Chlorobaculum parvum NCIB 8327: one gene and its partner. The protein of the gene in region 1 binds, or shares a complex with, the protein of each later gene. Links are inferred from orthologs where the notes say so. Each region holds a gene or a part of one and is shown in the gene's direction. Other genes may lie near its edges.

Region 1 (16,013 bases):
GTCGATTTTACAGTCGATGTCGTGATCACCCACTACGAGGCGAATGTTCTTGACCTTCGTGCCGCCCTTGATCGGCGAAGAGGCTCCTTTAACCTTGAGATCCTTGATCACCGTCACGGTATCGCCATCGTGCAGCACATTGCCGTTCGCATCCTTCCAGACCCGCTCTCCTTCTGTCGCGCCAGCAGCCTCGGCAGGGCTCCATTCATGGGCACACTCGGGGCATACCAGCAACGTGCCGTTCTCGTAGGTGTATTCGGAATTGCATTTGGGGCAGTTTGGCAGAGTGCTCATAGCGGTCAAATCGAGAAATTGAAAAGAAACAGTGCGCGGGAGTATAATGAATTCCAAAGCGCAGACCTAACTGGTGAAGTTCGGACACTGGGTGGCGAGAAATGGAGACGCGTTCAAAACCCGACCAGCTCCTTAACACGGGTTACACAACGCCCAAAAAGAGGGCAACGCACCCGATCACGGCGTGAGAAAATGAAACGGCAAAAAGGTTCGCCTGCCTGATGTAGCTGTACGACCAGAACACGCCGACAATCAGGGTAAAAATCAAGGTCAACGCATTGTGATAGATGATGTGGACAAACACATACGGAAGCGCCATGAAAAGGACGAACACGAACCGGTTCTCCCAGCCGCAACGCTTCAGCAGCGCGAACATATAACTGCGATAGACAAACTCCTGAAAAGGAGCGGAGATAAACACATAAAACACCAGAAACAGCTCTTTCGACAGGAATTCCCGTTCGACAAAACCAAGCCTGTGGGCAAAGGAGAGAACGAACAAAAACAGCATCAGAAACGGAGCCTGCATCAGAAAGGCTTTACGAATATTGTCCTTTCTGAACCCAAGCTCATTCAGCGTGTACCCACGGAGATACGAGAGGAAGGAAAAGATGACGCCCAGTGCAAGAAGCATATAAATGCGCCATCCGTAAGGAATAACATCGAAGTAGATCAAGGCAGGAACCACCATCAGAATCGCCACCGAATACAACAATTGCCACCGGGCCTTCTGCACAGACTGATCACTACCGAATACACTCTCCATTGTTCTGATAAAGCTCGCGTTAGCTCTTTTATGAACGATCTGCCTGCTGTAACCCGGAATTCACGATAATAATTCGGGTTGTGAGGTATAAGAGCACACCATTCAAGAGATGCCACACAAAGTGCGTCCCGAGTGGCCAAACCGAGCAAAGAACCGCGTCAATCGTGCGAAAGAAGAGCGATAGAGCAAACACGATCAAGGCATACCAACCCAGCATCGGCTCGATCTTTTTTCGGAAATAGTGAAAGACGGCAACCGCCATAACCGACAGAATTGCAGGCAGATACATCACCGAGCCGTTCAACAAGCCTTTAAACGTCAAGGCGTACAGACTGACAAGCAGAAACACTCCCACCAGCGCAACACGGGAAAAGGTGCCGAGCCGGGCTACCCGCTGCATGTAGAGCCATAAAAACGCGAGCTGATACAAAAAGATCGGAACCACATCGAGCAGCCTGGCCCATTCAGTCGCAAATGAATGAAACAGCGTGCTCCCGACCCCGATGAACGCAACCAGAGTCAAAAGAAGAATATTGCCGCGATTGAACTGACCGCGATCGCGCAGTAAACGGTAAACAAAAGCGGCGGCGACAATGAACGAGAGGTTCGTCAGCAGGTTGACCGGTTCATCGAACAAGCCGGAGCCGGTTCTTTCGCAATAGTCGTAGAGCATGACGGGAACGAATCAGTTTATGTCACGATCTTCACGCCATCTGCTTCGGCAGCACATTTCGATTTGATAAACTCAAACATCGAACGAAAGACCTCGAAACATGATGAATCGAGATTTGGTACGACTTCTTTGGCAAATGCTGTCTTCTCTCTGTCTGATTTAAACACAATCTTGCTACCGCCAACACACGGTTCTTTTTGGTAATAATTCATTGTTGCATCAAGACCGTAAAACAGGTGCTCTATCTCACAGCACGAGTCGCCACCGAAGGTTTCACCGGTAGTGGGATTTCGAATGACCTGTTTTTGGATGTCAACATTTGCTGGCACCGGCAACATCAGAGCATAAGATTCACCCTCAGCCCATTTCTTGATCATACCTTTCAATGGATCGGCTTCACTGACGGAGCCATTCAATCCGTTCCATTGATCATAGGCCTTGTCAAAATCAAAAAGGGCGAAAACCGGCAATCCACCCATTTCAGCATGAATGCGACCGTCAGTCAGTAACTGCTTGATGTAGGTACAACTGAAGGCATAAAACGGGATGAAAGGCATCTCAACGTCATACAGCTTGTACCATGCCACCTTGAGAATCACCGGATCAGTGCTGCCCTCGGTGAACAGTACCGGTTTGTTTTCAATCTGGATGGCATTGATGATGCTAAGTAACTGTTCCTGCTCTGAATATTTGATAATATCTGCACTCAGCTTTTTGATGGCAACTGCCTTTGGTAAGTCGTAACAATTTGCATGGCTTTCCTTGATATCGAAAAATTTAATTTTCTTCTTGTCATGAGGAATTAAGGTAACCGCACTATGACTGCTCATCAGCACATGATTGTTCTTTGCCGCAGTATCGGTAATCTCAAAGATCTGCTGGAGAAATTGGTATTGCCATTCGGGGTGAAGAAATGAGTCTGGTTCGTCGAGCAAGGTAATGCAGTTGCGATCCTTGAACAATTCGATAATAGAATAGATGTAAACCGACTGAAATTGCCCATCGCTGAAATGGGAGATAAATCCGCTACGACCATTTGAGAACTTCAGACGTAACGTGATGTTTGCCAACATTCCCAATGTCTTGAGGTTGTCAAACTGCCGGAAAATCTCCGATACCGAATCATCTTTGAATCGTTTCTTAAAGATATCAAGATTGATGTTGAAGCGATAGCTATCCTTACCACGATTATACATATCAAAGTGGTTGAATTCGCCTTTGATACAGGATGCTAATTTGTTGAGGAACTCGCGTGTAATACCGTCTGTACCCCAGTAATGGGTGCGTGGATCGAAGGCCTCAATGCCATCAACCCCAAGCTCTTTCAAGCGCCCTCTGGCAAAATCGGGCCGCCTGAATTCAACAATGAGTTCCTTGCCGACCGTTGCAATGCCCAATTTATCCATGATAAATCGTCTGGCCTTGTTCGTTTCCGGTTGTGAAAGCAGCACGGCCAACAACAATGACTTGTATTTCGGACCAATGCTGATAAAGCGACGATTGTCTTCAATGTTGGCCCCCTTGAGTCGGCGACGAAAGGCTTTTTCATAACGTTCCACAAGGTCGGATACCGCATAATTATGACCAGAGTAATAGATCAGCACATTATCAGGCATCGGTGTTTTGCCCACAGTTCTCCGTTCCTCACCATCAATGATCAATTTACCGGAGTTCCATGCGATCTCGGTTGTTTTTTCATCAATCACGAATTTGATACGGTAATTGAAATCGCAGGGAACCTTTTCGCGATCGTACTCCACAAGATGGCGGAATATCTCGATGAGTGCCTCGAACAGGTTGGATTTTCCGGTGCCGTTTTTCCCTACAAAGACATCGATGAAACTGCTGCCATCGAAGCTCAGGGAAAAATCCCGCAGATTTTTGTATTGGCCGATGTAGAGTGATGTCAGGCGCATAGTTTTCCCCTCCTACACCTGAGTCATCACGGCGTTGAGTAGTTCGGTTTGTTTACGGGTGGCGTCATCGATCTGCTGCTCCAGCGTATCGCACAAAGCCATCAACTGATCGATGCGAGCGACGATGCGGTGTTGTTCGGGAAGTGGGGGAATTAGCATCAACAAACGTTTCACCTTATCTTGAGAAATATTCATTTGACTCTCAGCCATACCAGATTTAAACATCTCAATTTGTTCGGAACAATATCCTGTATTCAAAGAAAGAGCGCAATAATCCGGGGAAATCAGATCACCATAGATTTTGAACCGAATAATTTTATCCGATAACATCAGTTTAGGCCTTATAGACGTAGCAACACAACATATACCAACTCGATTCTTTGGGCCTGCACGAGTAATCAAAATATCTTTTTCCTCTACCTGATATTCTGGTCGAGGTGTTAATTTTATAGGCAAAGTCTTATTTTCATGCGGCAAGAATTCCAATTTTTGAACCGCTGTGGTTTTTAAAACTCCCCATTCCGAATCACTTGCCGGTCCAGTTTCGCACTTCGGACTCCAACCTGCATCCATATAAGAAATCACGTCTCCCAATCTCACCCACTCCCAACTATCCGGCAGCGGATACGGAACTTCATCCGGCTTAATCGGCGACACCGCCTTCGGCTTTTTGATCTTCCCCTCTTTGACCAACCGCTGTTTCTCAGCTTCAATCTCCTTCAACAGTTCACAGGCAGGCGGATCATTCGGGTCTTGCGGGACGAGCTTGCCCATGACGGCGAGCTGGAGAATGGCTTTGCGGAGTTCGGCGACGTTTTCCTTATCGCTATAAAGTTCACGGAAATTCCGGGAGATGAACTGCCATGCGTTGGCGCTTGACTCCGGCTCCGTCGTATCGAGCAACTGCCTGACTGCGGCGGCGTGAACTTTGACGCGCTTCTGCTCCCGCTCCGCACGCAGCTTTTCCAGCTCATCACAATGCGCCATCAATTCATCGATACGAGCGACGATACGGTGTTGTTCGGGAAGTGGTGGAAGTGGATGAATACTCGCCACTGCATTATCCGTTCCAAGTCGAGGCATTTTCACACCATACATCAAAGAATTGACATAGGATAAAAATGCTGGACGTTTTAATAACCATTTGAGAAAATCAGAATGCAATCCAACGAAAGAAACAATAGGAACAATTTCAGTAGTACAAACCCCATCTCTATCAGCAACAACTATTTTATCCAAATATGGACGTAGTTTACCGTAGAGCACATCACCTTTTAAAAAAGTAGATTTTGTTGATTTTGATTGTCTTTCAGAGAACTTCGCGCGATATAAAATTCTTGAAGTATCCTTTTCAATATCCTCAAGATCAAGCACCCAGGTATCTGGATCAATTTGATCTCCTGATATATTTTTTCTACCGTTATAGGCTGTAATTTCACCAAGCCTTACCCACTCCCAACCATCCGGCAATTCATACGGAACATCGTCAGCCGTAATCGGCGGTAACGCTTTCGGATTCTTGATTTTCCCCTCTTTCACCAACCGCTGTTTTTCAGCTTCAATCTCCTTCAGCATCTCACTCGCCGGTTGATCGTTCGGATCCTGCGGCACGAGTTTGCCCTTCATCGCAAGCGTCAGAATCAACTCCCGCAGCTTCTTCACCCCATCCGGCGCAGAAAACGCCACCTCGAAATGCCGCTCAAGCAGCTCAACCACCGATGTTTCGCCGTCCCGAAAATCCATCGTCATCCCCTCCCCTCCAGCGCATCGATCAACTCGCGCTTCAGCGCCTCTTGCGCCTCTTCGAGCTGGCGGACGATCCCATGATACTCCTGCATCAACTCCTCCGGATCACCATGCACCACCTCGACCTCGTGCGGATTCTTGCAATCGAGGTTGCCGTTGCGCGCCACAATCTCCTCCGCGCTCACCTTCCAGGCGTACTCCGTCGTTTGGCGACCTTTGCGCGACGCTCCGCCCCACCATGCCTTTTCTCGGTCGAACTCCGCGATAGTCAGCGGTTTCGAGCGGGAGTAGGATTTGTACCCTTCCGGATAGGGATGCTCGAAGAACCAGACCTCTTTTGTCGGCCCGCCCTTCTTGAAAAACAGAATGTTGGTCGCAATGCTGGTGTAGGGGCTGAACACCCCTTTGGGCAACCGCACAATGGTGTGCAGATCGAACGATTCGAGCAGCTCTTTTTTGAGCGTCGTCTTGACCCCTTCGCCAAAGAGGAACCCGTCCGGCAGCACCACGGCAGCCTTGCCGGTATCGGGCTTCAACAGGTGCATGATAAGCGCCATAAACAGGTCGGCGGTTTCGCGGGTCTGGTACTGGCGGGGAAAGTTCTTCTCGATGCCATCCTCTTCCATCCCCCCGAACGGCGGATTGGTGATGATGAGATCGACCCGATCTTTCGGGCTGTAATCCTTGAGCGGACGGCTGAGCGTATTATCGTGCCGGATGTTAGTCGGTACGTCGATGCCATGCAGCATCATGTTCGTCACGGCCAGCATGTGCGGCAGGGGCTTCTTCTCTACGCCGTGCAGGCTCTCCTGAATCTTTTCGCGGTCATCGACGGTCTTGACCTGCTCGTTCAGATGCTCGATGGCGCAGGTGAGAAAGCCGCCGGTACCGCAGGCCGGATCAAGCAAAGACTCGCCGAGTTGCGGGTCGAGCATGTCCACCATGAACTGCGTCACCGCACGTGGCGTGAAGTATTCACCAGCATTTCCGGCGGATTGCAGATCGGCGAGCAGCTTTTCGTAAATGTCGTTGAACAGATGCCGGTCGCCAGAGGTATTGAAGTCCACATCCTCCTCGATGATGTTAATCACCTGGCGCAGCAACGTACCGGACTTCATATAGTTATAGGCATCCTCGAACACCGAGCCAACCACGCGCCCATGCGAGGAAACGCCAGGCGTGGTGGCGAGATTTTTCAGCGAGGGGAAAAGATCGTTGTTGACGAAATCGATCAGCTCCTCACCGGTGATACCTTCCGGGTCTTTGGCCCAGTTGCTCCAGCGAAGATGAGGCAGCAGTGGCGAACGGTATTCGGGCAGAGTGAACAGCCACTCCTGCTCGCGGTCATCAAAGATTTTCAGGAAAAGGAGCCACACAATCTGACTGATGCGCTGAGCGTCGCCATCAACGCCAACATCCTTGCGCATGATATCCTGTATGGATTTTACGAGGTTCTGGATAGACATTACTGATTGTCTGTCAAGTTGTTGTTTTCAGGCGCAATAGAGTTCATGCTCAAGATCGAGCAGCGCTTGGCGGTACCCATCCACTCCGCCGAAAAAGCGCACGATCTCCATTGGCGTACCAATTTCGGTAAACGGCGAAATGGTAAGGATTTGCGTCTCCTCGACGTGGCCGATGCCTTCGTCGGCATACTTGTCAAGAAGCGCTTCGAGCACCTTGCGGGCCTCCTCACCATACTTCGTGAAATAGTTTCGCTTTTTGACCTGCTCGGCTCGCTCCTTCCGGCTGAGCGGCGGCATGTCCCAGGCTACATGGCAAATGAGATCGAACGGATCGAAGGACTTACCGGACTTGCGCCCGATCTCGTCGGCAAGCGCCTCGAAAAAGATGCCGTGTTCGGCCAACTCGTCGATGATCGCCTGCTTCTGTTCGGCGCTGTTCCAGCGGTTGAGGAAGTCATAGAGCGATTCAAACTCCCCGGCAAGCGCCTTGCGCGTGTAGTCGCGGAGCGATTCAGTGATGAGCTTGCCATTGGCGTCGAAGTACTGCACCCGCTCGGCAACCACCCGCACTTCAACATTATCGACGACATAGCGGCGCACTCCGCCAGTAACAGGCTTATCCTGTAAATCGGGCCAATCCTGATCCTCTTGACCTTCCGGATAGGGCTCTCCGCCCGAAATATCGGGAGGTAAGGGAGAGTCGCCGGCTTGTGGTTCATATATCTGCACTGGATCACCGTCGAAATCGGGGTCGGCAAACAGCTCGGTCGCCTTTTTGAAATCGATGATGGTGAAATAAAACTTGCCAAACTCCTCGTTGATGCGCGTGCCGCGCCCGATAATCTGCTTGAACTCTGTCATCGACTGGATGCGCTGGTCGAGCACGATGAGCTTGCAGGTCTGTGCATCGACACCGGTGGTCATGAGTTTTGAGGTGGTGGCGATGACCGGAAAGGTTTTTTCGGGAAAGATGAAGTTGTCGAGTTCGGCCTTGCCCTCTTCGTTATCGCCGGTGATGCGCACGACGTACTTGTCGTGCTTCGAGGCCAGGTCGCTGTTTTCGTTCACCAACGCCTGCCTCATACGCTCAGCGTGTTCGATGTTCTCGCAGAAGATGATGGTTTTGTCAAAGCGATTGGTACGGCGCAGAAAATCGCTCACCTTCCTGGCCACCAGTTCAGTGCGCTTTTCCAGCACGAGGCTACGGTCGAAATCCCGCTGGTTGTAAATGCGATCTTCGATTTCGTTGCCGTACTTGTCGAGCATTCCCTTGTCGGGCCGCCAGCCTTCGAGGTCTTTGTCGATGTCGATACGCACCACCTTATACGGCGCCAGAAAGCCGTCATTGATGCCCTGCTTGAGAGAATAGGTGTAAATCGGTTCGCCGAAATAGTCGATGTTCGAGACCTCTTTGGTCTCTTTCGGCGTAGCAGTCAGGCCGATCTGCGTAGCCGAATTGAAGTATTCCAGAATCTCGCGCCATGCCGAATCCTCAGCGGCGCTACCCCGATGGCACTCGTCGATAATGACCAGATCGAAAAAGTCGGGACTGAACTGTTTGTAGATATTCTTCTCTTCTTCATTGCCCGTAACTGCTTGATAAAGGGAAAGATAGATTTCATACGACTTGTCGGCCTGCCGCTTCTGAATCTTGGTCATTGCCGATCCGAAGGGCTTGAAGTCGTTGGTAATGGCCTGATCGACCAGAATGTTGCGGTCAGCAAGAAAAAGGATGCGCTTTTTCGCTTTCGATTTCCAAAGCCGCCAGATGATCTGAAAAGCGGTGAAGGTCTTGCCAGTTCCGGTCGCCATGACCAAGAGGATGCGGTTCTGCCCGCCTGCAATGGCCTCGACAGTTTTGTTGATCGCGAGTAACTGGTAGTATCGGGGCGTCTTGCCGGAACCGTCGCTGAAATAGTCCTGAGTTACGAGGTTGTTCTGTCGATCGTCAAGTCCTCGGTGCGCTGCCCACCACTGCCAGAGCGTTTCGGCGGAAGGAAATTCATGCAAGGCAAGTTCGCGCTCAATGATGCCGTCAGGGGCAAGTTTGTTATGGAACAGAAATCCGTCACCGTTAGAGCTGAAGACGAAAGGAACTTGAAGCAAATCGGCATAGCCCAGAGCCTGCTGCATTCCATCGCCCAGCGAATGCTTGTTATCCTTGGCTTCGATGACGGCAATGGGAATGTTGGGCTTGTAAAACAGCACGTAATCCGCGCGCTTGCGGCTGCCGCGAGTATGCACGCTGCCCCGCACGATGATGCGACCATTGGTCAACGGAAACTCCTCGCGCACCTGGGTAGCGATGTCCCACCCCACTTGCTCAAGTGATGGCGTGATAAATTTGGTACAGATGTCCCGCTCGGAGAGTTGCTTTTTATCCATCAGAGCGCTCTTCAATCTTGTTGCGTCAAGCCGATAAAAGATGGGAATCAGTTGCGCGCAACAGGTGAATCAATAAGGAAACCAGGTACTTAGCAAAGGTTTCAGGAGACATTGATAACTTTTGCACTACTAACACAAGCATCTTGTTATATACTGAATGGTTAAGCCCTTTACAAGCAAGGAAATGAAAAACAAAACCAGCCTCGACATCTTCTGGCTGAAAGACCAATCCCTCTCCGACCTCGACAACCTGCCCGACCCAGAAGAGCTGGCGGCGGAGATCATCGAAAACATCGAAGCCGACCTGAACAGCTTCCGACAAATAGCCGTTAGCTTAGGGGGAAACGAGGCATAAAACAGACCCACCTCTAACTATCAATCACCAAGAGAAAAAGCCTTACAGGCACGTTCTGTAAGGCTTTTTTGTTGTTTGGCTCACACGCAAGGGCTCAAATCTTGAACCCACTAACAAAAAATCAGTCGCGCTACCAACTGTGCTGCGAGTGCAAATCTCACCTTGCAGCCTAAGTCAGCTATCGAGTTTTTTGCCACTCAATCGCGGCATCAAATGAAAAGCAAATCCAACCTAAACCCATCCATACCCCGATTTCATCGAATCTTCAGCTCGATTACTCAACCATTTTCTGCTGACAAAAAAGAACAGACAAAACCAGCCTCATCAACTCAATTCAACTCTCATCGACGTTTTCAAAGGCAAATCAAGTGCAGGTGCATCTGAATTTTTAAATCACCGTTCAAAGCACCAACACACCAATCATCAAATCTTCATAAACAAAAACGAAAAGAATTAATAGCATTATTATAATCGCCAAAGCAACCATATTAAGGCGACTTACAAAACAAAAACCGAAAATAAAAAACAACCATAAAAAATTAAAATCACGCTTTAAGACAAAACAAAACAACTATACACACAATAATTTAATGGATTAATTTATTAAATTATCAGCAAATTTAAAGCAAATATTATAGAGTAATGAAAAAACAATACAAGATCAGTAAAAACAAAATTTTAAGCACCAAAAAAGCCAAAACAAACCAGATTAAAGAAATATTTATCCAAATTTTTACACCAAAAACAGACATAACATAAGCATGAGATAAATCAATTTAAGTCATTCAAATTAAAGATGTTAGATTACTTGTCTAAATATTCATTAGGCAAATAAATACCAGAATTATGAACACAAATTATGGCAGACGCTAAAGAATTATCAAAAACCATAATAAAATCTCATCGAAACTTTGATTTACACGCAACACTGTTCAGTGGCCAAAGTTTTAGGTGGTCTCAAAAAGAAAATTTTAGCGGTTATTACTCCACAGTAATCGACAATAAAATCTTTTTACTGCGCAGTATTGATAGCACTACTTTTGAAATTTTCAGCCAAAGTAAAGAAGCTTTTTGCTTGCAAATTAGTGATTTTTTTAGGTGGTATTTTGCTTTTGATATTGATGAAAACAGCATCTTTTCATCAGATTTTCAGCGAGATTATCCGGAACTATGGCGAATGGTAAAACCGTACCGATCCGTTCGGGTAATGCGGCAGGAGCCGTTCGAAATCATGGTCACTTTCATGTGCGCTCAAGGCATCGGAATGCACCTGATTCGCCGTCAGGTCTCCATGATTGCCGAACGGTATGGGCAAAAGATTGTGCTTGAGACGCCGGAAGGCGAGATGGTTTTCTACGGCTTCCCTACCCCGTCAGCTCTTGCTTCTGCTGATCCTTCTGAGCTGGCATTATGCACGAATAACAACCGGATTAGGGCTGCAAACATCATCGCCATGGCCCGTTCGTTCGAGTCTGGCAAGCTGGCGCTAGCCTGTGTTGGTTCAGGCGAATGCGATCTCGAAACGCTTCGCGAAACCTTGTGCGTGCACAGCGGAATCGGCCTCAAAATCGCCGATTGCATCGCCCTGTTCGGGCTTGGCCGGTTCGATGCGTTCCCCATCGATACGCATGTAAAACAGTACCTCTGGGAGTGGTTCGGCATTGAAGAAGCCCGCCGCAGCCTGACTGAAAAGAACTACCGGATTCTACAGGAAAAGGCGCGAGCCATCCTCGGCACTGAATGCGCTGGCTATGCCGGGCACATCCTGTTCCATTGCTGGCGGAAAGAGGTCAAAAAGATGAAGGCGTTTTAAGGGCACGTTGTAACGGCGTCGCTGGTTAGATTTAAGAGTTTGATTCTTATCAACCCATCACCCTTGTTCATTATGAAAAAGGTACTTGTCGCCGGCTCGACCGGCTATATCGGACGCTATGTGGTGCAGGAGTTCAAGAATCGCGGCTATTGGGTACGCGCTCTGGTGCGGAGCGTCGAAAAAGCCGCAAAGCCGGGCGCTCACCTTGAACCGGCGATTGCCGACCTTGCCGACGAGCTCGTGGTCGCCGAGGCCACCAATCCCAAAACCCTTACCGGACTGTGCGATGACATCGAAATCGTCTTTTCATCGCTCGGCATGACCCGCCCCGACTTTGTGCATTCGAGCTTCGATGTGGATTACCATGCGAACCTGAACATCCTCCGCGAGGCCATGAAAGCGAAAGTTCGGAAGTTCGTCTATATCTCGGTGTTCAATGCGCACAACATGATGGAGATCGAGAACATCCAGGCGCACGAAAAGTTCGTCGATGAGCTGCGCGCCTCGGGGCTTGAGTACGCGATTGTGCGGCCAACGGGCTATTTCTCCGACATGGCGCAGTTCCTGAACATGGCGCGCAACGGCATCATGCTCTCGCTCGGCGAGGGCGACCGCAAATCCAACCCTATCCACGGAGCCGACCTGGCCAAGGTGTGCGTCGATGCCGCCGAGGGTGACAACACCAACATCGATGCCGGAGGACCTGAAATCTTTACCTATCGCGAGGTGGCGGAGATGGCCTCCGATGTGGTCAAGAAAAGCCCGTTCACCATCTCGGTACCGATCTGGGTAGCGGATGGTCTGACGGCTGTGACCGGCTTCATCAACCGTGACATCCACGACATCGCCCTGTTCGCCTCCACCGTCAGCAAGAACGACACGGTCGCCCCGCAATACGGCACCCACAAGCTGCGAGCGTTCTTCGAGCAGATGGCTGCGAAGAATAGTTGATAATGGATAATTGATCTGTAGGGGCGGGTTTCACACCCGCCCTTCCCCACCGAATGAACACGGACAGCGTGGACAAAATGGACATCATAGACTACGAATGATGAAAATGTCCGGCCATACCGGGTTGTTCCAGCCTGTCCACTTCGGTCAACACTTCCCGCGCCCCCTTTACCCCACCCACAAGCCTCAACAATTCAACTATCAACTATCAACTTTCCACTATCAATTATCCATTATTTATCCTTCATTTGTATTTTTTCAGCGTGCTAAATTCGGTACTTTAAGGGTCATGGTGAGGTACGCCTGTAGCCGCTGAGGCTGTTACGAAACATTGCAGAAATCAAGAGTTTACATGTTAAAAATTTTCACCAAGCTGTTTGGATCGAAGCACGAAAAAGACGTCAAGAAAATCAAGCCGATCGTTGACCAGATAAATGAACTCTACGGCCCGCTTCAGTCGCTCTCGGACGAGGCGTTCCGCAATAAAGGCACTGAGCTGCGCAAAAAGGTTCGGGACAGCCTGATCCCCATCGAAAAGAACATCGCTGATACCGAAAAAAAGCTCGACAACCCCGACCTCAGCCATGAGGAAAACGAGCAGCTCAACGACACGCTCGACAACCTTCGCAAAGAGTACGAAACCGCCACAGCAAGCATCCTCGACGAGGTGCTGCCCGAAACCTTCGCGCTGGTCAAGGAGACCTGCCGCCGACTGAAAGGCCACACCTACGAGGTGATGGGCCGCGAAATGGTGTGGGACATGGTTCCGTATGACGTACAGCTTATCGGCGGCGTGGTGCTGCATCAGGGCAAGATTGCGGAAATGGCCACCGGTGAAGGTAAAACGCTGGTCTCCACCCTGCCAGTCTTCCTGAACGCGCTGACCGGACGCGGCGTGCACGTGGTGACGGTCAACGAGTACCTCGCCCAGCGCGATATGGAGTGGATGCGACCGGTTTACGAGTACCACGGTCTTTCGACCGGTGTGATTCTGTCGGGCCTGTATTCGCACCAGCGGCGCAACGAGTACCTGTGCGACATCACCTGGGGCACCAACAGCGAGTTCGGCTTCGACTACCTGCGCGACAACATGGCCGGAACGGTGGAGGAGATGGTGCAGCGCGACTACTACTTCGCCATCGTTGACGAGGTTGACAGCGTGCTGATCGACGAGGCCCGAACCCCGCTGATCATCTCCGGCCCGGTACCGAACTCGGATACCGACACGAAGTACCGCGAAATCAAGCCCTGGATCGAGCAGATCGTCCGCGCACAGCAGAACCTCGTGGCCTCCCTGCTCGGCGAAGCTGAAAAGACTCTGAAAACCAAGCCGAACGATTTCGATGCGGGCCTCGCCCTGCTGCGCGTCAAACGCGGCCAGCCGAAAAACAACCGCCTCAGCAAAATGCTCTCGCAGACCGGCGTGGGCAAACTCATCCAGTCGGTCGAGAACGAATACCTCAAAGACAACGCCAGCCGCATGCACGAGGTGGACGAAATGCTCTACTATGCGGTGGACGAAAAGGCCAACACCATCGATCTGACCGACAAGGGCCGCGAATTCCTGAGCAAACTGAGCCATCAGGATCAGGATCTGTTCCTCTTGCCGGACGTGGGCAGCGAGGTTGCGGCCATCGATGCCGATGCGAATCTCCAACCTTCCGACAAGGTTCGCAAGAAGGACGAAGTCTATCGGCTCTACGCGGAGCGCTCCGACAGCCTGCACACCATCAGCCAGCTGCTCAAAGCCTACACGCTCTTCGCCAAGGATGACGAATATGTGGTGCAGGACGGACAGGTCAACATCGTTGACGAGTTCACCGGCCGCGTGCTCGCCGGACGCCGTTACAGCGACGGGCTGCATCAGGCTATCGAGGCCAAGGAGAACGTCAAGATCGAGGGTGAAACCCAGACGATGGCCACCATCACCATCCAGAACTTCTTCCGCCTCTACAAAAAGCTGGCCGGCATGACCGGTACGGCCGAAACCGAAGCCTCGGAGTTCTTCGAAATCTACAAGCTCGACGTGGTGGTCATTCCGACCAACAAGCCAATCGCGCGTAACGATATGGACGACCTGGTCTATAAAACGCGCCGCGAGAAGTACAATGCCATCACCAGCAAGGTGCAGGAGCTGGTCGCCAAAGGTCAGCCCGTTCTCGTTGGTACGGCCAGCGTCGAGGTATCGGAAACCCTGTCGAGAATGCTGCGCGCCAAGCGCATTCAGCACAACGTGCTCAACGCCAAGCAGCACGCCCGCGAGGCGGACATCGTGGCCATGGCCGGTCAGAAAGGGGCCGTGACCATCGCCACCAACATGGCCGGTCGAGGCACCGACATCAAGCTCGGCGAAGGCATCCGTGAAATGGGCGGCCTGTTCATCCTCGGTTCGGAACGGCACGAGTCGCGCCGTATCGACCGCCAGCTCCGTGGCCGCGCCGGACGCCAGGGCGATCCCGGTGAATCGATCTTCTACGTCTCGCTCGAAGACCAGCTCATGCGCCTGTTCGGCTCGGAGCGGGTCATTTCGGTCATGGACAGGCTGGGGCACGAAGAGGGCGACGTCATCGAACACTCGATGATCACCAAGTCGATCGAACGCGCGCAGAAAAAGGTCGAGGAACAGAACTTCGCCATCCGCAAGCGCCTGCTCGAATATGACGACGTCATGAACCAGCAGCGCGAAGTGGTCTACTCCCGCCGTCGCAAGGCGCTCAAAATGGATCGCCTGACAGCCGACATCATGGATCTCCTGCTCGACTACTGCAATACCGTGGTGAAAAAATTCCACGAAGCCAACGATCCCGCTGGACTCGAAGAACAGGTCATGCGCGAGCTGATGGTCGAGTTCAAACCCGACCCGTCGGCATTCGAGCGCGAACCGTACGAAAAGAGCGCCGAAGAGCTGTTCAAAGCGGCAAGCGAATTTTATCATCGCAAGGAGTCCGATCTGCCGGACGACATCATGCGCCAGATCGAAAAGTATGCCGTCCTGTCGGTGATTGACCAGAAGTGGCGCGAACACTTGCGCGAAATCGACGGATTGCGCGAAGGCATCAACCTGCGCGCTTATGGCCAGAAGGATCCGCTGCTTGAGTACAAGCAGGAGGCCTACAAACTGTTCGTCGACCTGCTGCAGGAGATCGAGCACGAAACCCTGTCGCTGGCATTCAAGCTCTTCCCGATCACGCCGGAAGAGTCGGAGGCAATCGAAGCCCGCCAGCGCCAGCAGGCAATAAACCAGGAACGCCTCGTGGCGCAGCATAAAGAGGCTGAAAGCGCCTATGAGGTTTCGCCCAACGCCAGCGTGGATTCAACCATGTCGATGCCCGGAGACGAAATCGTCGTGCAGCAGCCGATCCGCGCCGAACAGAAGCCCGGGCGTAACGATCCCTGTCCGTGCGGCAGCGGCAAAAAGTACAAGAACTGCTGCGGCACAAATGAGTAACTGATAATGGACAATGGACTAATTGTAGGGGCGAGTCTTGCGCCCGCCCTTTCATCTCTTATCCTGTTCAATCTGTACATCTTATACGACCTGTTAGACCTGTAAAAATTCCTACCGAACAATGAGCATCGAACCCGAAGTCAACCTGCAACTGGCCCAGGAACATGGCCTGAACGAAGAGGAATACGCCAAAATATGTG
Region 2 (15,211 bases), 850 kb from region 1 along the record:
TTATTGATACGCCTGGTCACGTTGACTTTACGGTTGAGGTTGAGCGTTCGCTCCGCGTGCTCGACGGTGCTGTTGCGCTGTTCTGTGCTGTCGGTGGTGTTGAGCCTCAGTCCGAGACGGTCTGGCGTCAGGCTAACAAGTACGGCGTTCCGAGGATCGCCTATGTAAACAAGATGGATCGTACCGGCGCTGATTTCTTCAACGCCGTCAAAGCGATTCGTGAGCGCCTCGGGGCCAACCCGGTTCCGATTCAGATTCCGATCGGTGAGGGCGAGATGTTCGCCGGCTTCGTCGATCTGATCCGCATGAAGGGGATTATCTACGATAAAGAAGATGGCAGCACCTACGAAGAGGTTGCTATTCCGCACGATCTCGAAAACGAGGCTCGTACCTGGAGGATCAACATGCTTGAGGCTGTCTCCGAGCTTGACGAGACTCTTCTTGAAAAATACCTGAACGGCGATGACATTACCGAAGAAGAGATTCGTTCGGTGCTTCGTCAGGCTACCCTCAATGTTTCCATTATTCCGGTGCTCTGCGGCTCGTCCTTCAAGAACAAGGGCGTGCAGTTTATGCTGGATGCCGTGATCGATTACCTGGCTTCGCCGGTCGATGACGGTGTGGTTGAGGGGCACGACCCCAGAACTGAAGAGGAGATTGTTCGGCAGCCGAAAGATGAAGAGCCCTTTGCGGCGCTTGCGTTCAAGATCGCAACCGATCCGTTCGTCGGCAAGCTGACCTTCTTCCGCGTCTATTCCGGTGTGCTCAATGCAGGTAGCTATGTACTGAACTCGGTGACTGGCAAGAAAGAGCGTGTCGGTCGCGTGCTGCAGATGCACTCCAACAAGCGTGAAGAGCGCGACGCTGTGTACGCTGGTGATATTGCCGCCGCTGTCGGCCTCAAAGAGGTCCGTACCGGTGATACGCTTTGCGACGAGAACAAGCCGATCGTGCTTGAGAAGATGGTGTTCCCGGAGCCTGTTATCGAGATCGCTGTCGAGCCGAAAACCAAGGCAGACAACGATAAACTCGGTATGTCGCTTGCCAAGCTTGCTGAGGAAGATCCGACCTTCAGGGTGAAAACCGATGAAGAGACCGGTCAGACGCTGATCGCCGGTATGGGTGAGCTTCATCTGGAAGTTCTGGTCGATCGTCTGAAGCGCGAATTCAAGGTTGAGGCCAACGTCGGTCAGCCGCAGGTTGCCTACCGCGAAACTATCCGCGGAACGGTCGAGCACGAAGGTAAATTCGTTCGTCAGTCCGGTGGTAAAGGTCAGTTCGGTCTGGTCGTGCTCAGGCTCGAGCCTCTCGAAGAGGGCAAGGGCTACGAGTTTGTCGACGAGATCAAAGGTGGCGCAATTCCTAAAGAGTATATCCCGTCGGTGAATGCCGGTATCCAGCAGGCCATGAAAGATGGTGTGGTTGCCGGTTTCCCGATGCAGGATGTCAAGGTTGCGCTGATCGATGGTAAGTATCACGAGGTCGACTCTTCGGAAATGGCATTCAAGATCGCTGGTTCGATTGGTTTCAAGGGCGCTGCCAAAAAGGCGAACCCGGTACTGCTCGAGCCGATCATGAAGGTAGAGGTCATCACTCCTGAAGAGTATCTCGGCGATGTGATGGGTGACCTGTCCGGCCGCCGCGGTCACATCGAAGGTATGGGCGAGCGCGCAGGTGCGCAGTTCGTCAAGGCCAAGGTGCCGCTTTCCGAAATGTTCGGCTATTCGACGACGCTTCGTTCCATGACGCAGGGCCGTGCGAACTACTCAATGGAGTTCGAGACCTATCGCGAGGTGCCGCGCAATATTGCTGAGACCTTGCAGGAGAAAAGGGTCGGAAAGGATTCCGAATAACAGTTTTTTTCACCGCATCACTAAACAAGATAACCGACAGGGAGAACAGCTATGGCTAAAGAGTCATACAAGAGGGATAAACCTCACGTAAATATTGGTACTATCGGTCACGTTGACCACGGCAAAACCACCCTTACCGCAGCAATCACCTCGGTGCTTGCTAAATCTGGTAAAGCAGCAGCTCGTGAGTTTGGTGACATCGATAAGGCTCCGGAAGAGAGGGAGCGCGGTATTACCATCTCGACCGCACACGTCGAGTACCAGACCGACAAGCGTCACTATGCACACATCGACTGCCCCGGTCACGCTGACTACATTAAAAACATGATCACCGGTGCTGCCCAGATGGACGGCGCTATCCTCGTCGTTGCCGGTACCGACGGCCCGATGCCTCAGACTCGTGAGCACATCCTGCTCGCCCGCCAGGTGAACGTTCCTGCGCTGGTCGTCTTCCTGAACAAGGTTGACATCGCCGACCCGGAACTTCTCGAGCTGGTCGAAATGGAACTCCGTGAGCTTCTCACCGAGTACGGTTTCCCGGGCGACGATATTCCGATCATCAAGGGTTCCGCTCTGAACGCCCTGAACGGCGATCCGGAAGGCGAGAAAGCCATCATGGAGCTCATGGACGCTGTTGACGACTACATTCCTGAGCCGGTTCGTGACGTTGACAAGCCGTTCCTGATGCCGGTCGAAGACGTGTTCTCGATCTCTGGTCGTGGTACTGTCGGTACCGGTCGTATCGAGAGGGGCATCATCAAGGTTGGTAACGAAGTCGAAATCGTCGGTATCAAGCCGACCACCAAATCGGTTGTTACCGGTATCGAAATGTTCCAGAAGACCCTCGACGAAGGTCAGGCAGGTGACAACGCCGGCTTGCTCCTCCGCGGTGTGGACAAAGAGGCGCTCGAGCGTGGTATGGTTATCGCCAAGCCTGGTTCGATCACCCCGCACACCAAGTTCAAGGCTGAGGTGTACATCCTGAAGAAGGAAGAGGGCGGTCGTCATACTCCGTTCTTCAACGGCTATCGTCCGCAGTTCTATTTCAGAACCACTGACGTGACCGGTTCGGTAACTCTCCCTGAGGGTGTCGAGATGGTCATGCCTGGTGACAACCTCTCCGTCGATGTCGAGCTGATCGCTCCTATCGCTATGGAAGAGAGCCTCAGGTTCGCTATCCGCGAGGGCGGCCGTACGGTTGGTGCCGGTTCGGTAACCAAGATCGTCGAGTAATCGACAGATTGTTATCCCGGGGCGAGGCAGCGCTCTCGCCCCTTTTTTATTGAAACCATCGAAACAGGGATAGACCAGTGGCTGTTCAGCAAAAGATCAGGATTAAGCTCAAGTCGTACGACCATAGCCTCGTTGATAAGTGGGCTTTGAAGATTATCGATGTGGTCAAGCAGACGGATGCCATCATTTTTGGCCCCATTCCGCTTCCCACGAAAACTCATGTATATACGGTCAACCGTTCCCCTCATGTGGACAAAAAATCCCGTGAGCAGTTTGCATTCTCATCGCACAAGAGGTTGATCGAGATCATCAACCCGACGGCCAGAACGATTGATATGCTCATGAAGCTCGAGCTTCCCAGTGGCGTTGATGTGGAAATCAAGTCTTAAAGTGTTTTAAAGTAAATAGAAAAGCTAATCGGATATGGGTGCGATTCTCGGGAAAAAAATCGGCATGACCCGTTTATATAACAATAAACGCGAAGCTGTTCCCTGCACGGTGATTCAGGCCGGGCCGTGTTTTGTGGCTCAGGTCAAGAGCACCGAAAAAGATGGCTACGATGCCTATCAGCTCGGCTTCGGCGAGCGTGATGAAAAAAAGGTCACCAAGCCTCTTGCAGGCCACTATAAAAAGGCCGGTAAGACCCCCGGTTACCTGCTTTCAGAAGTCAGCAAAAGCCTGATCGCTGGTGAACTCGAGGCTGGCGCTACGGTTGCCGTCGATGTCTTCACGGAAGGTGAGATTGTCGATGTGCTGGGTGTCACCAAGGGTAAAGGATTTGCCGGTGTGGTCAAGCGCCACAACTTCGGTGGCGGTTCCAGAACGCACGGTCAGTCCGACAGGCTCAGGGCTCCGGGTTCGGTCGGCGGTTCTTCCGATCCGTCCAGAACCTTCAAGGGCACCAGAATGGCCGGAAGAATGGGTGGAGAAAATAAAACGGTCAGGAATCTCGAGATCGTCAAGGTTATGCCCGAATCGAATCTCATCGTCGTGAAAGGTGCTGTACCGGGACCGAAGAACTCCTATGTAAAGATTGTTTCAACAACCAAGTAAACGGTGAGTGCAGAGAACAATGGAATTAAAAGTACTCAATATACAAGGCGCAGAAACCGGTGAAGTGGTTACGCTGAACGATGATATTTTCGCCGTTGAGGTTTCCGAACACGCTATGTACCTCGATGTGAAGGCGATTCTCGCCAACCGCAGACAGGGTACCCACAAGACCAAGACCCGCGCTGAAGTTCGCGGTGGCGGCAAAAAGCCGTATCGCCAGAAGGGCACCGGTAATGCACGCCAGGGCTCGTCCCGCTCGCCGATCATGGTTGGTGGCGGCACCATCTTTGGCCCTCAGCCCCGCTCCTACGAGCAGAAGGTCAACCGTAAAGTCAAGCAGCTCGCTCGTCGTTCTGCTCTGAGCTCGAAAGCCGCAGCAGGTCAGATTGTCGTGGTTGAAGATTTCAGCCTTGAGTCGATCAAGACCCGTCCGGTGGCCGACATGCTCAAAAACCTCGGTCTTGCCGAGAAGAAAACCCTGCTTATGATGCCGCACTACGATAATGTGGTCAGCACCTCCGGCAGGAACATCGAAAAGCTGAACATCCAGGTCGCCGATCAGGCTTCGACCTACGATATTCTCAACAGCCAGGCCGTGCTTTTCCAGAAGGCCGCCCTGCAGAAAATAGAAGAAACATTAGGGTAATCCACCGTTTGCCAGTAAAAAGGAGAAGATTGCAATGAAAAACCCGTTGTTGCGGCCGTGGCTGACCGAAAAGAGCACCGGACTCACTGAGCAGAAAGGCCAGTATGTGTTCCAGGTCAAAAAGGACGCCGACAAGAGCGATATCAAGAAGGCTGTCGAGGAAAAGTTCAATGTTGATGTCGTTTCCATCCGTACGATCAATTGCCTCGGCAAAACCAAGCGGCAGTATACCAGGAAAGGACTTATCGCCGGCAAAAAGAGCGACTGGAAGAAAGCGATTGTGACGCTTGGCGAAGGCCAGGCCATTGACTACTATGCCCAGCCAGCCGACAAGAGCGATAAACAGGATTAACAACCGGATAGATAAAACAGTACGATGGCAGTCAGGAAATTAGCTCCGAACACTCCGGGCACAAGGTTCGCTTCATACGCAAGTTTCGAGGAGATCACCAAGAGTGAGCCCGAAAAAAGTCTTCTCGTACCGCTCAAGAAAAGCGGTGGCCGTAACACCAACGGGCGCATAACCTCCCGCCACATGGGCGGTGGTCATAAGCGGTTCTACCGACTCATCGATTTCAAGCGTAACAAGGATAACGTTCCTGCCAAAGTCGCTGCTATCGAGTATGATCCGAACCGTTCTGCAAGAATTGCACTTCTTCATTATGTTGATGGAGAAAAACGTTATATTCTCGCCCCTAAAGGTTTGAAGGTCGGTGATCGCATCGAGAGTGGCGAAAAGGTGGACATCAGGGTTGGTAATACCATGCCGCTGAAGAACATCCCGCTCGGCACCGATGTGCACAACATCGAAATGAAGGCCGGCAAGGGTGGACAGATGGCAAGGTCAGCCGGCTCCTATGCTGTGCTTGCTGCTCGTGAAGGCGTTCATGCAACGCTCAAGCTGCCATCCGGCGAAATCAGGAAGGTCCGTGTTGAGTGCCGTGCAACCATCGGCGTTATCGGCAACTCCGAGCACGAGAACATCAGCCTGGGTAAAGCAGGTCGCAGCCGCTGGTTAGGCATTCGTCCGCAGACTCGCGGTATGGCCATGAACCCGGTCGATCACCCGATGGGCGGTGGTGAAGGTAAATCCAAATCTGGCGGTGGCCGCAAGCATCCGAAATCCCCATGGGGTCAGCTTGCAAAGGGTCAGAAGACCAGAAATAAAAAGAAAGCCTCGACGAAGCTGATCGTTCGCGGCCGGAAAGCCAAGTAACATTGCGGTAACTAACAACAAGCAGAGAGAATTATGCCAAGATCACTGAAGAAGGGTCCTTTCATCGAATTCAAGCTGGAAAAGCGGATCCTTGATATGAACAGCAAAGGTGAAAGAAAGGTTGTGAAGACCTGGTCTAGAAGTTCGATGATCTCTCCTGATTTTGTCGGTCACACCGTAGCGGTTCATAACGGCAAAACTCATGTGCCAGTGTACGTTACCGAAAACATGGTCGGCCACAAGCTTGGCGAATTCGCTCCGACCCGGTTGTACCGTGGCCATGCGGGCGGCAAGGCAGAGAAGGGCGGTTCGGCACCCAGGAAAAAATAAACTGAATCAAGCGGAAAGGTAAAGAGATATCATGCAAGCTAAAGCAATTTTACGGCATACCCCGACGTCGCCCCGCAAAATGCGGCTCGTAGCCGGCCTTGTTCGTGGCAAGCAGGTCGATCAGGCGAAAGCCATCCTGCTCAACTCCACCAAGAGTGCCTCCCGTAACGTGATGGTTACGCTCAAATCGGCTGTGGCCAACTACTCGCAGCTTAACCCCGATGAAAGGGTCAGCGACAATGAGCTGTTCGTTAAAGCGGTTTTCGTCGATGAAGGACCTTCGCTCAAAAGGACTTCTGCCCGCACCGATGGGTCGTGCATACAGGATTCGCAAGCGTTCGAACCACCTGACGATCATCGTTGACAAGGTCAAGACACCGGTAACCAAATAAACAAGGAGATAGCATTGGGTCAGAAAGTAAATCCAACCGGATTCAGACTGGGAATCATCAAGGACTGGACCTCCCGCTGGTATGACGACGGACCGGTTATCGCCGAAAAGATCAAGCAGGATCAGGTTATCCGTAACTACATTTCGGCCAGACTCAAAAAAGAGAAGGCCGGTGTTTCCAAGGTTGTCATCGAGCGTACGACCAAGCATATCAAGATCAACATCTACGCTGCCCGTCCAGGCGCCGTGGTCGGTCGCAAGGGTGAGGAGATCAACAACCTTTCCCAGGAGCTGACCCGCATCACCGGCAGAGAGGTAAAGATCGACGTGATCGAGGTGATCAAGCCCGAAATTGAGGCGCAGCTCATCGGTGAGAATATCGCCTACCAGCTGGAAAATCGCGTCTCTTTCCGTCGCGCTATGAAACAGGCGATCCAGCAGGCCATGAGGGCAGGTGCCGAAGGTATCAGGATTCGCTGTGCAGGCCGTCTTGGCGGTGTTGAAATCGCCAGATCCGAGCAGTATAAAGAGGGCAAGATTCCGCTTCATACCCTCCGCGCCAACGTTGACTACGCAAGTGTAACCGCTCACACCATCGCTGGTGCCATCGGTATCAAAGTTTGGGTGTATAAAGGTGAAGTGCTCGTCCAGAGGCTCGATGCCATCGAAGAGGAAGAGATGAAGAAAATGCAGGAGCGTCGTAACGATTCACGTGGCAGAGGCCGTGGCGATGGCCGCGGTGCGAAACGCCGCCGCCGTCCTGCTGCGAAAAAAGCCTGACGAGACTATAATACCATATAATTCGAAATAGAATGGAGTTGCCGGTATGTTAATGCCAAAGAGGGTTCAATACAGAAAGACACAGCGTGGCCGCATGAAGGGGAACGCCCAGCGCGGGACTGCCGTTACGTTTGGCTCCTTCGGCCTGAAAGCTCTGGAGCCGGCATGGATCACCAGCCGTCAGATCGAGGCTGCCCGTGTCGCCATGAACCGATATATGAAGAGAGACGGTAAGATCTGGATCAGGATTTTCCCTGACAAGCCGGTCACCAAGAAGCCTGCAGAAACCCGAATGGGTTCCGGTAAAGGTAATCCGGAGTTCTGGGTTGCCGTCGTCAAGCCAGGCCGCATCATGTTCGAAGCTGCCGGTGTGCCGCGTGAGATCGCTCAGGAAGCGTTCAGGCTCGCCGCCAAGAAGCTGCCGATCAAGACCAGGTTTATCGTCAGGCCCGATTACGAAGGATAACGTGCAATTTAACCGCCAAGAGTGCGAATTATGAAAAACTATGAAATAGCGGCTATGAGCAGGAAAGAGCTTCTCGAGAAGATCGACGAGCTTGAAAACAGACTGGCCGATATCAACTTTCACAAGGCTATTGAACCGCCGCAGAATCCGATGGTTTTCCGCAATTCGAAGCGTGACATCGCACGAATGAAGACCAGGCTCAGGCAGATGGAGCTGCAGGAAAGCAGCAACGCCTGACAACAGCGTCCGGCAGAGTTATCAATAACCGGTTTCAACAGGAAATAAAACAAAATGGACAACGCAGCAATGTCAAGTGGAGCTGAAACGAGAGGCCGTAAAAAGAGCTGGTTGGGCAAAGTTGTAAGCAGCAGTATGGATAAGGGAATCGTCGTTGCGGTCGAACGCAGGGTTCAGCATCCGGTGTACAAGAAGTACTTCAAGAAGACGACTCGCCTGATGGCCCATGACGAAAAGAACGAAGCTGGTGTGGGCGATGTGGTTCGCGTGATGGAGTGCAGGCCGCTCAGCAAAAACAAGAGTTGCAGGCTCGTCGAAATCGTCGAAAAAGCCAAGTAACCGATTTATTATCAATTAACAGGGGTTAATGCAGGATGATCCAGAAAGAGACAAATCTGGTTGTTGCCGATAATAGCGGAGCGAAAAAAGTGCGTTGCATTCATGTCTTCGGTGGTACCGGAAGGCGTTATGCAGCTCTCGGAGACCAGATCATGGTAACGGTCAAGGCAGCGGTTCCGAACGGCGTCGTCAAGAAAAAAGATGTTTGTAAGGCTGTTGTCGTGCGTTGCGCCAAGGAGCAGCGTCGTAAGGACGGTTCCTACATCAGGTTCGATGAGAATGCCGTTGTGCTGCTCAACGCTCAGGGCGAGCCGAGAGGCACTCGTATTTTCGGGCCGGTCGCTCGCGAGCTTCGCGACAAAAGGTATATGAAGATCGTATCGCTGGCTCCCGAGGTTCTCTGAGGGAGCGATCAGCGGGAGTAACTCAGCTGGTAGAGTCACAGCCTTCCAAGCTGTTGGTCGCGGGTTCGAGTCCCGTCTCCCGCTCAGGTTCATGAATAATATCATACAGGTCAACCATGAAAACAGGCATTAAAAAGATCAAGCTCCACGTCAAGAAGAATGATGATGTCGTTGTCATTGCCGGTAACGACAAGGGCAAGTCGGGCAAGGTTCTGAAAGTCTTCCCGCAGAAAGGTCGCGTGATCGTCGAAGGCGTCAATATTCGCAAGCGCCATATGCGCCCGACCCAGACTTCGCCTCAGGGCTCGATCATCGAGCGCGAGTTTCCGATTCATGCGTCGAACGTCAAGAAGAGCTGACTGAGATTTCATTAAAAGGCAGGATGACCAAGACCATCCTGTGTAAAAAGTACAAGCAAAGATGTCTAAAAAAGAGAATGCGGAGCAGGAAGTAGCTATGCCTGCTCGCCTTGAGGTCTACTACAAGGAGACCGTCGTTCCGAAGATGATGGAGCGATTCAAATACGAGAATATCATGATGGTTCCCCGCCTCGAAAAGATCGCGGTGAACATCGGTGTGGGCGAAGCCGCCCAGGAGCCCAAGCTGCTCGAAACCGCCATGCAGGAGCTCGGCCAGATCACCGGCCAGAAGCCGCAGATTCGCAAAGCCAAGAAAGCTATCTCGAACTTCAAGCTTCGTGAAGGCCAGGCAATCGGCTGCCGCGTTACCCTCCGTCGCAAGATGATGTACGAATTCCTCGATCGTTTCGTGACGGTTGCCGTGCCTCGTATCCGCGACTTCCGCGGTCTGAGCGACACGAGCTTCGACGGTCGCGGTAACTATAACGCAGGTATCCGCGAACAGATCATTTTCCCGGAAATCGACATCGACAAGGTGCCGAGAATCAACGGCATGGACATCAGTTTTGTCACGTCGGCAAAAACGGATGAGGAGGCCCACGAGCTTCTCACCCTGCTCGGCATGCCCTTCAAAAAGAAGAACTAAACAAACAAAGCACGAACCAAGATGGCAAGGAAAAGCATCATTGCACGTAACGAAAGAAGGAAAGAGCTTGTCGAGAAGTATGCGGCAAAACGTGAAGAGCTGAAAAAAGCCGGCGATTACGAAGCCCTTCGCAAGCTTCCCCGAGACAGTTCCGCCACGAGAGTGCGCAACCGCTGCGTCCTGACCGGTCGCGGTCGCGGTAACTACGAGAAGTTCGGCCTGTGCAGGAACATGTTCCGCAAGCTGGCACTCGAAGGCAAGCTTCCCGGCGTCAGAAAGGCGAGCTGGTAAGCGCGCCACCGGGATCGATAGATAGATGTCTGATCATTTACGAAAGTAACCAATTGTTAGAGCCATGCCCGTAACGGATTCCATAGCCGATTTCATCACCCGCATCAGAAATGCCGGGAGCGCAAAAAACAAGACGACCGATATTCCTTATACCCGCGTCCGCGAGAATCTCTCGAAACTGCTGGTCGAAAAGGGATACATCCAGAACTACACGGTGATCAAAACCGAAGCCGACAAGTTCCCGTTCATCCGCGTCGAGCTGAAATACACGGCTGACGGACGGCATGCCATCAAGGAGATTTCGAGGGTCAGCTCTCCTGGCCGCAGAGTCTATCAGGGCAAGGATATCAAACGATACCTTGGCGGTCTCGGTCTGTTCATCCTTTCGACCTCGAAGGGTATTCTGACCGACAAGGAGGCACGCGAGCAGAACGTCGGCGGTGAGGTGCTGTTCCGTATTTATTAAAATTTTCTAAGCCAAAGAGCATCAGTTTACCATGTCAAGAATAGGAAAAATGCCGATCCAGCTTGCTGATCAGGCTAAGGTCGAGGTCAAGGACAAGATGATCAACGTAACCGGTCCGAAGGGTTCGCTTTCGCAGGCTCTGGTTGATGAGGTTATCGTTACGGTTGAAGATGGCGCCGTGACCGTGCAGAGAATTGATGACAGCAAACGTTCGCGAGCCATGCACGGCTTGTACCGCATGCTGGTCAACAATATGGTTGAAGGTGTGACCAAAGGGTTTACCCGCAAGCTCGAAATGTCCGGCGTCGGTTATCGCGCTGAACTCAAGGGCGATCTGCTTGCGCTGACCGTCGGATTCTCGCACATGATCTACTTCCAGGCTCCTGCCGAAATCAAAATCGAGGTGCCCGAACCGACCGTCATTCTTGTCAGCGGTATTGACAAGGCTCTGGTTGGCCAGATCGCTGCAAAGATCCGCTCCTTCAGGAAGCCGGAACCGTATCGCGGCAAGGGTATCAAGTACGAAGGTGAGGTTATTCGCCGCAAGGAAGGCAAGGCTGCCGGTAAGTAAGTCGGCCGTGCCGAGGATCGGAAAAAGTCAGGTAACAAACATTTATACGGTTAGAGATAATGAGCCAAATCGATAAAGCTGCCCGCAGGCAGAAAATCAAGGCAAGAAGCAGGGCTACGGTGCATGGCAACGCAACAAGACCAAGGCTGTGCGTGTACAGGAGTCTTTCGCAGATCTATGCGCAATTGATCGACGATGAGAGTGGCAAGACACTCATGGCGGTATCGACCATGTCCAAAGACAATGCAGGTCTTCAGGGATCCAAATCCGAGAGGAGTGCCGCAGTAGGCAAGCAGCTTGCTGAAAAGGCGATTGCCCAGGGTATTTCCAATGTCGTTTTCGACAGGAACGGATTCCGCTACCACGGTCGCATCAAGGCTCTGGCCGACGGCGCACGTGAAGCTGGCCTGATCTTTTAAAACTTTTCAAAGAGAACGTACATGTCGAAAAAATCTGCCAGGAATATCAAGCCCGGTGAGTTGAATCTGAAAGAGAAGCTGGTGCACATCAACAGAACCGCCAAGGTTGTCAAAGGTGGTAAGCGCTTCGGTTTCAACGCTATTGTCGTTGTCGGTGACAAGGAAGGCCATGTCGGATACGGGCTCGGAAAAGCCAATGAAGTTCAGGATGCTATCGCCAAGGGCGTTGAAGATGGCAAAAAGAACGTCATCAAGGTGCCGATTGTCAAGGGAACCATTCCTCACCCGATCGTCGCCAAATACGGATCAGCTAAAGTTTTGATGAAGCCTGCGACGCCCGGTACGGGTCTGATCGCTGGCGGCGCTGTCAGGGCCGTGCTTGAAATGGCCGGTATCCATGACATCCTGACCAAGTCTCTCGGCTCCTCCAACCCGCACAACGTGGTCAAGGCAGCCATCAAGGGTCTCCAGAGCATCTCCGATGCCAACGATGTGGCAGAGCGCCGCTCGAAGACCCTGCAAGAGGTATACGAAAGCTAAAAAGGAGTGGCGAGCATGAGTGAGAAAATGTTACAGGTTACCCAGGTGCGCAGCGTTATCGGTGGCACCAAGAAGCAGAAGGCAACGATCAAGGCTCTCGGCCTCGGACGGCCGAACCACAAGGTTCAGATCAAGGACAACCCCTGCTCCAGAGGGCAGATTCGCGTCGTCCAGCACCTTGTCAAGGTTGAAGAGCTTTAAGAAGAATCACTAAAGATAGTCGGGAATTCAAACAATGGATTTAAGTTCACTCCGCCCTGCTAAAGGTGCAGTCAAGGGAAGAAAAAGGGTCGGTCGCGGACCCGGTTCAGGCAACGGTACTACTGCCGGCAAGGGTAACAAGGGACAGCAGTCGAGGAGCGGTTATACGCGTCCGGTCACTGAAGGCGGACAGATGCCTATGTACAGAAGGCTTCCGAAGTTCGGTTTCACGCCGCCAAACAAGAAGTCTGTCGCATGCGTCAACCTTGCCCAGATTCAGATGTGGATCGAGAAGGGGCTTGTTGGTGAAGAAATCAGTGTGCTTGATCTCAAGCATCTCTGCAACGCCAGCAATCAGGACTACTTCAAGATTCTTGGCAACGGTGAGTTTGAGTCCGCGGTAACCATCACGGCTCATTTCTTCAGCAAGAGTGCTGTGGAAAAGATCGAAAAGGCTGGTGGCAAGACCGTCACTGCTTACCGTACGCTTGAGGAGGCTTCAAAGGTCAATGGCCTGCCGTTCGAAGAGGCTCTTTTGACTCCCAAAGCCCCGGTGTTGAAGAAAAAAAAGAAGTCGGACAAGTCGTGAACCACGGAATGAGCTGCCATGAAGCTTAATGAGAGCATTCGGAATATTAACAAAATCCCTGAGTTAAGGCAGCGGATCCTCTATACCCTCCTGCTACTGTTTGTGTACAGGCTGGGATCGCATATCACCATTCCGGGGGTTGACGCCGCAGCAATTGCGAGTGCGACCACGTCACACTCCAATGACCTTTTCGGTCTGTTTGACCTGTTTGTCGGAGGCGCGTTTGCACGCGCCTCGATCTTTTCGCTCGGTATCATGCCGTACATTTCGGCATCGATCATCATTCAGCTTCTTGGAGCGGTGACGCCGTTCGTGCAGAAGTTGCAGCAGGAGGGCGAAGAGGGACGACAGAAAATCAATCAATATACCCGTTACGGTACGGTTCTTTTGGCGTTTCTCCAGGCATGGGGCGTCAGCGTCAACCTGTCGAGCCCTTCATCGTTCGGCAAGGTGGTTGTTCCCGATCCGAGCATTTTCTTTACCATCACGGCCATCGTTATTCTGACCGCCAGCACTGTGTTCATCATGTGGCTTGGTGAGCTGATTACCGAGCGTGGCATTGGTAACGGTATTTCGCTGATCATCATGATCGGTATCCTTGCCAGGTTCCCGCAGTCGCTTGTGGCTGAAATTCAGTCTGTTTCGTTTGGCAGCAAGAACTGGATTGTCGAGATCGTTATCATGGGGCTCATGGCGGCAATCGTAGCGATCGTGGTGTTGCTGACCGTAGCGACGAGAAGAATTCCGGTACAGCACGCCAAGCGCGTCGTTGGCCGCAAGGTTTACGGTGGCGGCACGCAGTACATTCCGATGAAGGTCAATACGGCCGGTGTTATGCCGATCATCTTCGCGCAGTCGATCATGTTCCTGCCGAGCACCTTCCTGTCGTTCTTCCCCGAAAGTGAGGCCATGCAGAAGATCGCTTCGGCATTTGCCTACGATTCGTGGTGGTACGCCATTATCTTTGGTCTCATGATCGTGTTCTTCACCTACTTCTATACGGCTATCGCGTTCAATCCGAAAGAGGTTGCTGATACCATGCGTCGTCAGGGGGGATTCATTCCCGGTGTTCGCCCCGGTAAGAGTACCGAAGAGTTTATCGACAATATCCTTACCCGAATCACGCTGCCTGGCGCTATCGCTTTGGCTGTGATTGCTGTGTTGCCAACCTTTCTGACCAAGTTCGGAAACGTGACGCCCGGTTTCGCCCAGTTTTTCGGTGGCACCAGCTTGCTCATTATTGTCAGCGTCGGCCTCGACACGCTTCAGCAGGTCGAAAGCCATCTGATGATGCGCCACTACGACGGGTTCATGAAGACCGCGAAGGCTCGGGGGCGTCGATGATCACCATCAAAAGCGAGCGTGAAATCGGGTTGATGCGCGAGGCTGGCGAAATCGTCGGTCGCGTTCTCGACATGCTCGAAGAGGAAATTGCTCCAGGTATGACGACCAAGCGGCTCGACGAGCTTGCCGAGCAGTTCATTCGCGATCATCAGGCCGTGCCGAGTTTTCTGAATTACGCGCCGAAAGGCGAGCCCAATGTGACGCCTTACCCGGCCACCCTGTGCGTCTCGATCAATGAAGAGGTTGTGCATGGCGTGCCGAGCGACAAGCGTGTGATTCAGGAAGGTGAGATCGTTTCGGTCGATTGCGGAGCTTACAAAAGCGGTTACCACGGCGATTCTGCCCGAACGTTTGTGGTTGGAGAGATCGCCCCCGAGGTTCAGCAGCTTGTCGATGTGACGCGCGAATGCCTCTATCGCGGTATTGAGCAGGCCGTTGCAGGCAACCGTCTGCACGACATTTCGGCGGCCATCGAGAAGCATGCGCGCTCGTTCAATTACAGTGTGATCGAGAACATGGTCGGCCATGGAATCGGCAGCGAACTGCATGAGGACCCTGCCGTTCCGAATTATGGACGGCCGCATACCGGTGTGAAGTTGCGCAAGGGAATGACGCTGGCCATCGAGCCGATGATTGCCCTTGGCCGCTCTCGACGTGCGGTCAGTAAACGAGGCGCCTGGGTTGCTGTAACCGAAGACGGCAAGCCGTCAGCCCATTTCGAGCACACCATCGCCATCGGTGACGGCCCTGCCGAAATTCTGACCCGGTAAGCAACAGAGAGCACTATTTATAACGAACTGAAGAAAAGCGGAGAGAGACAGTGGCCAAGGAAGAATC

Evidence for each region.
Region 2: the proteins of secA (region 1) and secY are in contact, whole or in part, in a crystal structure (PDB 3DIN), measured with the Thermotoga maritima proteins. The link is inferred for Chlorobaculum parvum NCIB 8327 from one-to-one orthologs. Residues at the interface, in WP_004082002.1 of Thermotoga maritima: Glu261, Ala262, Arg263, Lys300, Ala301, Arg302, Thr303, Ile304, Ile305, Leu323, Tyr324, Asp325, Pro326, Val329, Ser330, Tyr333, Ile336, Lys340, Phe345, Val349, Glu363, Phe364, Tyr374, Ser375, Gly376, Gly377, Glu393, Ile395, Thr482, Ser483; in WP_004081795.1 of Thermotoga maritima: Glu108, Gly109, Glu110, Glu111, Ala236, Glu237, Arg238, Arg239, Ile240, Thr241, Ile242, Gln243, Tyr244, Ala245, Arg246, Arg247, Val248, Thr249, Gly250, Arg251, Arg252, Val253, Tyr254, Gly256, Ala257, Ser258, Thr259, Tyr260, Leu261, Pro262.

Annotation. Positions count from the first base shown.
Region 1 is NC_011027.1:1,052,715-1,068,727, reverse strand. What follows is about bases 12,351-16,013. They hold secA (preprotein translocase subunit SecA), read left to right. Parts: upstream 12,351-12,717; coding sequence 12,718-15,813; downstream 15,814-16,013. Other genes in these bases: purL (phosphoribosylformylglycinamidine synthase subunit PurL), read left to right, coding at 15,935-16,013; CPAR_RS04875 (SDR family oxidoreductase), read left to right, coding at 12,351-12,365. Outside these bases: CPAR_RS04925 (zinc ribbon domain-containing protein YjdM), read right to left, coding at 1-294; CPAR_RS04920 (CPBP family intramembrane glutamic endopeptidase), read right to left, coding at 437-1,060; CPAR_RS04915 (ceramidase domain-containing protein), read right to left, coding at 1,089-1,733; CPAR_RS04910 (AAA family ATPase), read right to left, coding at 1,751-3,649; CPAR_RS04905 (restriction endonuclease subunit S), read right to left, coding at 3,662-5,392; CPAR_RS04900 (type I restriction-modification system subunit M), read right to left, coding at 5,395-6,861; hsdR (EcoAI/FtnUII family type I restriction enzme subunit R), read right to left, coding at 6,889-9,246; CPAR_RS04880 (DNA glycosylase), read left to right, coding at 10,461-11,414; more of CPAR_RS04875, read left to right, coding at 11,487-12,350. UniProt on the Escherichia coli protein: Required for protein export, interacts with the SecYEG preprotein conducting channel.
Region 2 is NC_011027.1:186,242-201,452, forward strand. The notes cover bases 12,351-15,211. They hold secY (preprotein translocase subunit SecY), read left to right. Parts: upstream 12,351-13,048; coding sequence 13,049-14,374; downstream 14,375-15,211. Other genes in these bases: rpmD (50S ribosomal protein L30), read left to right, coding at 12,351-12,441; rplO (50S ribosomal protein L15), read left to right, coding at 12,476-13,030; map (type I methionyl aminopeptidase), read left to right, coding at 14,371-15,144; infA (translation initiation factor IF-1), read left to right, coding at 15,195-15,211. Outside these bases: fusA (elongation factor G), read left to right, coding at 1-1,853; tuf (elongation factor Tu), read left to right, coding at 1,905-3,086; rpsJ (30S ribosomal protein S10), read left to right, coding at 3,164-3,475; rplC (50S ribosomal protein L3), read left to right, coding at 3,510-4,139; rplD (50S ribosomal protein L4), read left to right, coding at 4,159-4,785; rplW (50S ribosomal protein L23), read left to right, coding at 4,820-5,137; rplB (50S ribosomal protein L2), read left to right, coding at 5,162-6,001; rpsS (30S ribosomal protein S19), read left to right, coding at 6,035-6,331; rpsC (30S ribosomal protein S3), read left to right, coding at 6,738-7,502; rplP (50S ribosomal protein L16), read left to right, coding at 7,549-7,968; rpmC (50S ribosomal protein L29), read left to right, coding at 7,999-8,205; rpsQ (30S ribosomal protein S17), read left to right, coding at 8,275-8,544; rplN (50S ribosomal protein L14), read left to right, coding at 8,580-8,948; rplX (50S ribosomal protein L24), read left to right, coding at 9,065-9,307; rplE (50S ribosomal protein L5), read left to right, coding at 9,405-9,953; rpsN (30S ribosomal protein S14), read left to right, coding at 9,975-10,244; and 6 more genes. UniProt on the Escherichia coli protein: The central subunit of the protein translocation channel SecYEG. Consists of two halves formed by TMs 1-5 and 6-10.